One region of the Nocardia sp. NPDC056564 genome, then DNA from elsewhere that is predicted to be linked to it. Evidence: riboswitches for the same ligand, from Rfam matches in the RefSeq annotation. Region 1 holds a riboswitch; the other holds the start of a gene.
What was found. Region 1 has a riboswitch for S-adenosylmethionine ahead of ACFQ9K_RS39715 (bifunctional o-acetylhomoserine/o-acetylserine sulfhydrylase). Riboswitches for the same ligand answer to the same signal wherever they lie in the genome.
Positions count from the first base shown of each region.

Region 1 (3,767 bases):
CGCGAGGAACGCGCCGCCACGGTTGATCTCACCCGGAATGTGCAGCGGCAGCAGCGGATTGGCCGAGCGCCGTTCGATCATCACGAAGGCGATCAGCAGCGCGGCACCGGCGATGAGCAGGCCCAGGGTGCTGCCGGCCAGCCAGCCGTCCTCGGCCGCGCGGCTGAAGCCGTAGACGATCGAGATCAGGCCGAGCGTCACGGTGACCGCGCCGGGCACGTCGTAGCCGCCGGTGCGCGGGGCAGGCACGTCCCTGACCACCCAGGCCAGCGCGCCGACCAGGGCGAGCAGCGCGATCGGGGTGTTCACCAGCAGGCACCAGCGCCAGGAGGCGTACTCGGTGAGCGCGCCGCCGGCGATCAGGCCGAGCGCGGCGCCACCGGCGGAGATGCCGGCGAACACGCCGAACGCGGTGGCTCGTTCGCGCGCCTCGGTGAAGGTCACCGACAACAGCGACAACGCCGCGGGGGCGAGCAGGGCCGCGAACGCACCCTGCAGCGCGCGTCCGGCGAACATCTCCGCGCCGTTCTGCGCGAGCCCGGCAAGTGCCGACGCGGCGGCGAAACCGACCAAGCCGACGATGAACATCCGCCGTCGGCCGAGGTAGTCGGCCAGCCGGCCGCCGAGCAGCAGCAGGCCGCCGAAGATCAGCGTGTAAGCGGTCAGCATCCACTGCTTGTTGCCGTCGCTGATGCCGAGGTCCTGCTGCGCGAAGGGCAGCGAGATGGTCACGATGGTGGCGTCCAGCACCACCATGAGCTGGGCCAATGCGATCACGCCGAGGGCGAACCAGCGTGCCGAACTGCCTTGTTTCTGGGGAACTTCTACCGCTTGCGCAGTGTCGGTCACGGTCATCTCCTCTTCGTTCGAACTCGGTGGCTATCCTGTCAGTAAGCGACATTTGGCGTCAAGAGCAAAATGTCGCAGTACGACATTTGGCGGTTAAAGACACGAAAACTCTGGGTTGCGATAAGGTGGGAACATGCTCGAGTCACCGACGCCGACGGGCACGACTGCCGCAGCGGAGACCCCCGCGAACGCCCATCCCGGCCTGCGCGAACGCAAGAAGCAGCAGACCCGGTTGCGGATCATCGAGGTCGGGCTGAACCTGTGCGACACACAGGGTTTCGACGCGACGACGGTCGAGCAGATCGCCAACGCCGCGGACGTCTCGCCGCGCACGATCAACCGGTACTTCGACAGCAAAGAGGACATCGTGCTCGGGCCGGTGCAGGACTTCGGCCAGGCCGTGGCGCAGACGCTGCGCGAACTACCGGCCGGCGGCAACGAGCTGGAATCGCTACGTACGGCGTTCCTGCGGGTGATCGACCGAGCCGTCAGCGAACCCGGCGGCGGGCCGGTCTCGTTCCGGCAGTTCCAGCAGATGCAGCGGATCGTGCGCAGCAGCCCCGCGGTCAGCGCGCGCAGCATCGAGCACGCGGACAACAAGAACATCGCCATCGCCGCGGTGGTCGCCGAACGACTCGGCACCACGCCCTGCGCGCTGCCGGTGCGGCTGATCCTCGGCACCTGGCAGCTCATCGGTCACCTCGCGATGGAGTGCGGCGAGAGCATGTTCGACCACGACGATCTGCACGATGCCGCGACCGCGGGGCGCAACTCGTTCTGCGCGGCGTACGACGAGTTCATCCGGGTCTGCGGCGGCGCGCGGACCAGCACTTCCGGCTGAGTTCGCGGATAGGTTTCGGCCGCTGCGGGGCGGCCGGTTATGATTCCCTGAGGTCATGAGTGCCAGCGCGAAGCCCCGGCTTGCTGGACGGCAACCCTCCAGCAGCGGTGGGGTGCTCCGGGTGATGACCGGGCTCTCGAAGGTCGAGAGCAAGCGCGCTTTCAGGAGGTTCCCGAAATGTGTTGTTGTACTTCGCCCAAATCCCGATAACCCCCGTAGTTCTGGCGAACAACCCTTTTCTTTGGAGCAAAGCTCATGAGTGATTCCACCGTGCCCGCGGCCGACGTCGATCCCACCGCGCAGTGGTCCTTCGAGACCAAGCAGGTGCACGCGGGGCAGGCCCCCGACGGCGCCACCGGCGCCCGGGCCCTGCCCATCTACCAGACCACCTCGTACGCCTTCCGCGACACCGACCACGCCGCAGCGCTGTTCGGGCTCGCCGAGCCGGGCAACATCTACACCCGGATCATGAACCCCACCCAGGACGTGGTCGAGCAGCGCGTCGCCGCGCTCGAGGGCGGTGTCGCGGCCCTGCTGCTGGCCTCCGGTCAGGCCGCGGAGACCTTCGCGATCCTGAACCTGGCGTCCGCGGGCGACCACATCGTGTCCAGCCCGCACCTCTACGGCGGCACCTACAACCTCTTCCACTACTCGTTGCCCAAGCTCGGCATCGAGGTGTCCTTCGTCGACGATCCCGACGACCTGGATCAGTGGCGGGCCGCGATCCGCCCGAACACCAAGGCGTTCTACGGCGAGACCATCGCCAACCCGAGCAGCGCGATCTTCGACATCCCCGGCATCTCCGCGATCGCGCACGACGCCGGGCTGCCGCTCATCGTGGACAACACGGTGGCCACCCCGTACCTGATCCAGCCGCTGGCGCACGGCGCCGACATCGTCGTGCACTCGGCGACCAAGTACCTCGGCGGGCACGGCTCGGCGGTGGCCGGGGTGATCGTCGACGGCGGCAACTTCGACTGGACGGTGACCGACGCGCAGGGCCTGCCCCGCTTCCCCGGCTTCACCACACCGGACCCGAGCTACCACGGCGCGGTGTTCGCCGATCTCGGCGCGCCCGCCTTCGCACTCAAGGCGCGCGTGCAGTTGCTGCGCGACCTCGGTTCGGCCATCTCGCCGTTCAACGCGTTCCTGATCAGCCAGGGCATCGAGACGCTGAGCCTGCGGGTCGAGCGGCACGTGGCCAACGCCAAGGCGGTGGCCGAATTCCTGACCGAGCAGCCGGACGTCACCAAGGTGATCTACGCCGGCCTGCCGGATTCGCCGTGGTACGAGCGCGCGCAGCAGCTGGCGCCGAAGGGGCCGGGCGCGATCGTCGCCTTCGAGCTGCGCGGCGGTGTCGATGCGGGCAAGAAGTTCGTGGACGGATTAGCCCTGCACAGCCATGTGGCTAACATCGGAGATGTGCGCTCCCTCGTGATTCACCCCGCGTCGACCACACACTCACAGCTGACACCCGAAGAGCAACTGCTCGCCGGCGTCACTCCGGGTCTGGTCCGCTTGGCGGTGGGCATCGAGGGAATCGAGGACATCCTGAGCGATCTGCGTGCCGGTTTCGCGGCGGCGGCGACGTGACCTCCAGTACCGAACCGAGTTTCGCCCGTTCGTCCGGGGTGGCCCTGCCACCCCCGGACGGGCGGCTCGGCATCATCGCCATCGGCGACGTCAAGCTGGAGAGCGGCGCGGTCATCCCGCAGGTGCACCTCGCCGTGCAGCGCTGGGGCGAGCTGTCCCCCACGCTGGACAACGTGGTGCTGGTCGAGCACGCGCTGACCGGCGACTCGCATGTGGTCGGCCACCCCGACGACATCCACCCGCTGCCCGGCTGGTGGGACGGGATGGTCGGGCCAGGCTGTCCGCTCGACACCGACGAGTGGTGTGTGATCGCGACGAACGTGCTCGGCGGCTGCCAGGGCAGCACCGGACCGTCGACCCTGGCGCCGGACGGAAAGCCTTGGGGCTCGCGGTTTCCGGAGATCTCCATCCGCGACCAGGTGGCGGCCGAGGCGGCCCTGCTGGACCGGCTCGGCATCGAGCGGCTGGCCGCCGTGGTCGGCGG
Region 1 covers NZ_JBHTUR010000025.1:77,954-81,720, forward strand. The annotation lists gene ACFQ9K_RS39705 (MFS transporter) at 1-855, opposite strand, end outside; gene ACFQ9K_RS39710 (TetR/AcrR family transcriptional regulator) at 983-1,690, shown strand; SAM riboswitch class IV at 1,742-1,852, shown strand; gene ACFQ9K_RS39715 (bifunctional o-acetylhomoserine/o-acetylserine sulfhydrylase) at 1,946-3,283, shown strand; gene ACFQ9K_RS39720 (homoserine O-acetyltransferase) at 3,322-3,767, shown strand, end outside.

Region 2 (3,767 bases), on a different contig from region 1:
ATGCGGCGGCCGCCGAGCTTGATCTGGTCGTCGGCGCGGCCGAGGAAGACCAGGCCCGCGCTGTCGTTGCGGACCAGATCACCGCTGCGATAGGCGCGATCCCAGCCGACCGAGGGTAGCGGCGCGTACTTCTGCGCGTCCTTCGCCGGATCGAGGTAGCGGGCCAGGCCGACGCCGCCGATCACCAGTTCGCCGGATTCGCCCTCGCCCACCGGGTTTCCGGCCGCGTCGACCACCACGAGGTCCCAGCCGTCGAGCGGCAGGCCGATCCGGATCGGCCACTCGCCGTCGAGCAGGGCCGCGCAGGCGACAACCGTTGCCTCGGTGGGGCCGTAGGTATTCCAGACCTCGCGATCCGTATGCCCGTTCCCGGCAAGGCGTTCCGCGAGTTCCGGCGGCACCGCCTCGCCGCCGAAGATCAGCAGCCGGACCGCGTCCAGCGCCTCGGCGGGCCAGGTCGCGGCCAGCGTCGGCACGGTGGAGACGATGCTGATCTCCCGGCGCACCAGCCACGGGCCGAGGTCGGCGCCGGTGCGCACCAGGTCGCGCGGGGCGGGGACCAGGCAGGCGCCGTTGCGCCAGGCCAGCCACATCTCCTCGCAGGAGGCGTCGAAGGCGACCGAGAGCCCGGCCAGCACCCGATCGCCGGGGCCGATCGGGGCGTCGCGCAGGAAGAGGCGGGCCTCGGCGTCCACGAACGCGGCGGCGTTGCGATGAGTCACCGCAACGCCTTTCGGTGTTCCGGTGGAGCCGGAGGTGAAGATGATCCAGGCGTCGTCGGCGGGGGTCGGCAGCGTGCTGGTGCCCGCGTCGGCCGGGTTGTCGGTGGCCGCGCGGATGCCCGCCGGGGTGGTCTCGATGCCCGCGCCGGTGACGATCGCGGTGACCTGCGCCTCGCCGAAGACCAGCTGGGCTCGTTCGTCCGGGTCGTCGGCGTCGACCGGCACGTACGCCGCGCCCGCGTAGAGGACGGCGAGGATGGTCAGGTAGAGCTCGCGCGAGCCGGACGGCATGCGCACGCCGACCCGGTCGCCCGGCCGCACGCCCGCGTTGGCCAGCCGGGCCATGGTCTTCTCGATCTCGACGACGAGTTCGAGATAGCTGAGCACCACCTGGCCGTCGTCGATGGCGGGGGCATCGGGGTGGGTCAGTGCGGTCGCGGTCAGGATGTCGACGAGGGTCCGGGCCGGTGGCGTGTGCGCGGTCCGGAGCAGGGGATCGACCTTCGCATCAACCTGTGGTTGGAGCATGACGCCCTGCCCACCTCCCATTCGACCTGCCTCGCACTTCCCTGATGGTGTTTGTGTCATAGCTGGGTTACCAGTTGGCAAACACTGTGGTGACCAGTTGTCCACGGTACTCGGGGTTGTCGACGTTTGTTGTTCACCGCCGTGGTTGCCTACTGCTCGACGGCGGGCGGGGTTGTTGCAGGTCGTGGCGATTTCTGCCGGGAGCGCCGAAGCAATGCCTGGTGGACGGGTCGCGCGGTGGGTTCGCCGGATAGTCGCTGCGCCGGTCCGCTCAGTCCGGTGGTATTGCCCACATCGGCTTGGTGATCTTGCAGCTCAGCGGGTTTCGGGGCGGCTCGGGTCAGGCCGCGGAGGCGGCGGTGCCGAGGCCGAGGGTGGCCAGGATGGCCGCGCTGACCTGTTCGAGCCGATCCCGGAGCTTGGGGCGGCGCAGCAGCGCGACCGCGCGGGAGGCCGCCAGGGCCAGGAGCACCATCGCTACCGCGGCGATCGACGATTCGACGGCGCCGAGCGCGAGTGTGTTGGCGAAGGTGACCTCGGTCAGGAACTGGGGGAGCACGGCGAGGTAGAACAGGCCGACCTTCGGGTTGAACATGCACGAGACGACGCCCGCGGTGAACGCCGAGCGAACCGAGGCGCGGGTGCCGCGCGCGGTGGCCGGCAGGTCCTCGGCGGCACCGGATCCGCCGGCCGCCCGGCGCTGCCGCCGCTGGTCGAGCAGCGCGCGAATGCCCAAGTACACCAGGTAGATTCCGCCGATCAGCTTGAGCGTGCGGTACGCGGTGGCGGACTGCTCCAGCAGCGCGGCGACGCCCGCCGCGACCACCACCGCCCACAGGATCCCGCCCAGCGCCGACCCGATCGCGGCGGCGATCCCCGGTCGCGCGTCCACCAGCGAGAAGCGCAGCACCAGGAACGAATCCGGCCCCGGCGTGAGCGCCAGCAGCACGCACAGGCCGATGAAGCTGATCAGCAGCGAAAGTGACACCTCATGATGTGAACCCAGAACGGCGTGATTGGCAACGCTTTATCGCCTGCCGACACACGCGACGAGATCATGGTTGACAGCGCGGGGGGCCGTCTGCCAATCTCGGATCAGGTCATGAGTACCAGCGTTCAGCCCCGGCTTGCTGGTCGGCAACCCTCCTCCGCGGTGGGGTGCTCCGGGTGACGACCAGGCCGACGCCCGACCGGGTGCGGCAAGCGCGGACTCGACGAATCTCCTGATCACGAGTCCCAGAGCCGACGGGAATTCGTGATGACCGCTGTTGTGACCAAGGACTGTGCCCCCCTCGCCCGGGTTTCCGGTGACGACCTCCAGGTGCCGCTGGTCCAGGGTGGGACGACCACCTACGCCAACTTCGACTACGCCGCGAGCGCGCCGGCCTTGGCGCAGGTCACCGATCGGATCCAGCAGCTGCTGCCGTTCTACGCGAGCGTGCACCGCGGCGCGGGCTACGCCTCGCGGATCTCCACCGAGTGCTACGAGGCCGCCCGCGGTTCGGTCTCGCGCTTCCTGGACGCGGCCGACGACCAAGTCGTCGTGTTCACCCGCAACACCACCGACTCGCTGAACCTGCTCGCCTCCTGCGTGCCCGGCGACACCGTGGTGCTCGACATCGAGCATCACGCCAACTTCCTGCCCTGGACCAGGCATGGCCGCCGCGTCGTGCAGGCCGCGGCGACCGTCGAGGAGACCATCGGGCGGCTGGTCGCCGAGCTGTGCAGCAAGCCCGCCGCGCTGCTCGCGGTGACCGGCGCGTCCAATGTCACCGGCGAGGTGCTGCCGCTCGAGCGGCTGGCCACGATCGCGCACCAGTGCGGCGCCCGCATCCTGGTGGACGCGGCCCAGCTCGCACCGCACCGGCGAATCAGCCTGCGCGACACCGGCATCGACTACCTCGCGTTCTCCGGGCACAAGCTGTACGCGCCGTTCGGCGCCGGCGTGCTGGTCGGCCGACGCGACTGGCTCGACCGCGCGGAGCCCTACCTGGCCGGCGGCGGCGCGGTCCGCGAGGTCAGCACCACCGGCGCCGAGTGGGCGCCCGCGCCGCAGCGGCACGAGGGTGGTTCGCCCAACGTGCTCGGCGCCGCCGCGCTGGCCGCCGCCTGTGACGCGCTCTGTGCGATCGATGCGGAAACCCTCGCCGCCACCGAACATCAGCTCGCCGATCGACTCCGCGCCGGCCTCGCCGCCATCCCCGGCGTCAACCTGCTGCGCATCTGGACCGACGCCCCCGACACCGTCGGCATCGTCGCCTTCACCCTGGACGGTTTCGTCCCCGGCCACGTCGCCGCCTACCTCTCCGCCGAACACGGCATCGGCGTCCGCGACGGCCGCTTCTGCGCCCACCCCCTGCTCGCCCGCCTGGATCTCGACGGCGCCCTGCGCGCCAGCATCGGCCTCGGCACCACCCCCGCCGACGTGGACCGCCTCGTCCAAGCCATCGCCACCCTCGTCCACACCGGCCCCGCCTGGAACTACGCCACCACCCACGGCCTCTGGAACCCCACCCC
Region 2 covers NZ_JBHTUR010000018.1:27,797-31,563, reverse strand. The annotation lists gene ACFQ9K_RS33740 (Pls/PosA family non-ribosomal peptide synthetase) at 1-1,250, opposite strand, end outside; gene ACFQ9K_RS33735 (LysE family translocator) at 1,591-2,238, opposite strand; SAM riboswitch class IV at 2,349-2,462, shown strand; gene ACFQ9K_RS33730 (aminotransferase class V-fold PLP-dependent enzyme) at 2,509-3,767, shown strand, end outside.
Region 2: another riboswitch for S-adenosylmethionine. It lies ahead of ACFQ9K_RS33730 (aminotransferase class V-fold PLP-dependent enzyme); the one in region 1 lies ahead of ACFQ9K_RS39715 (bifunctional o-acetylhomoserine/o-acetylserine sulfhydrylase).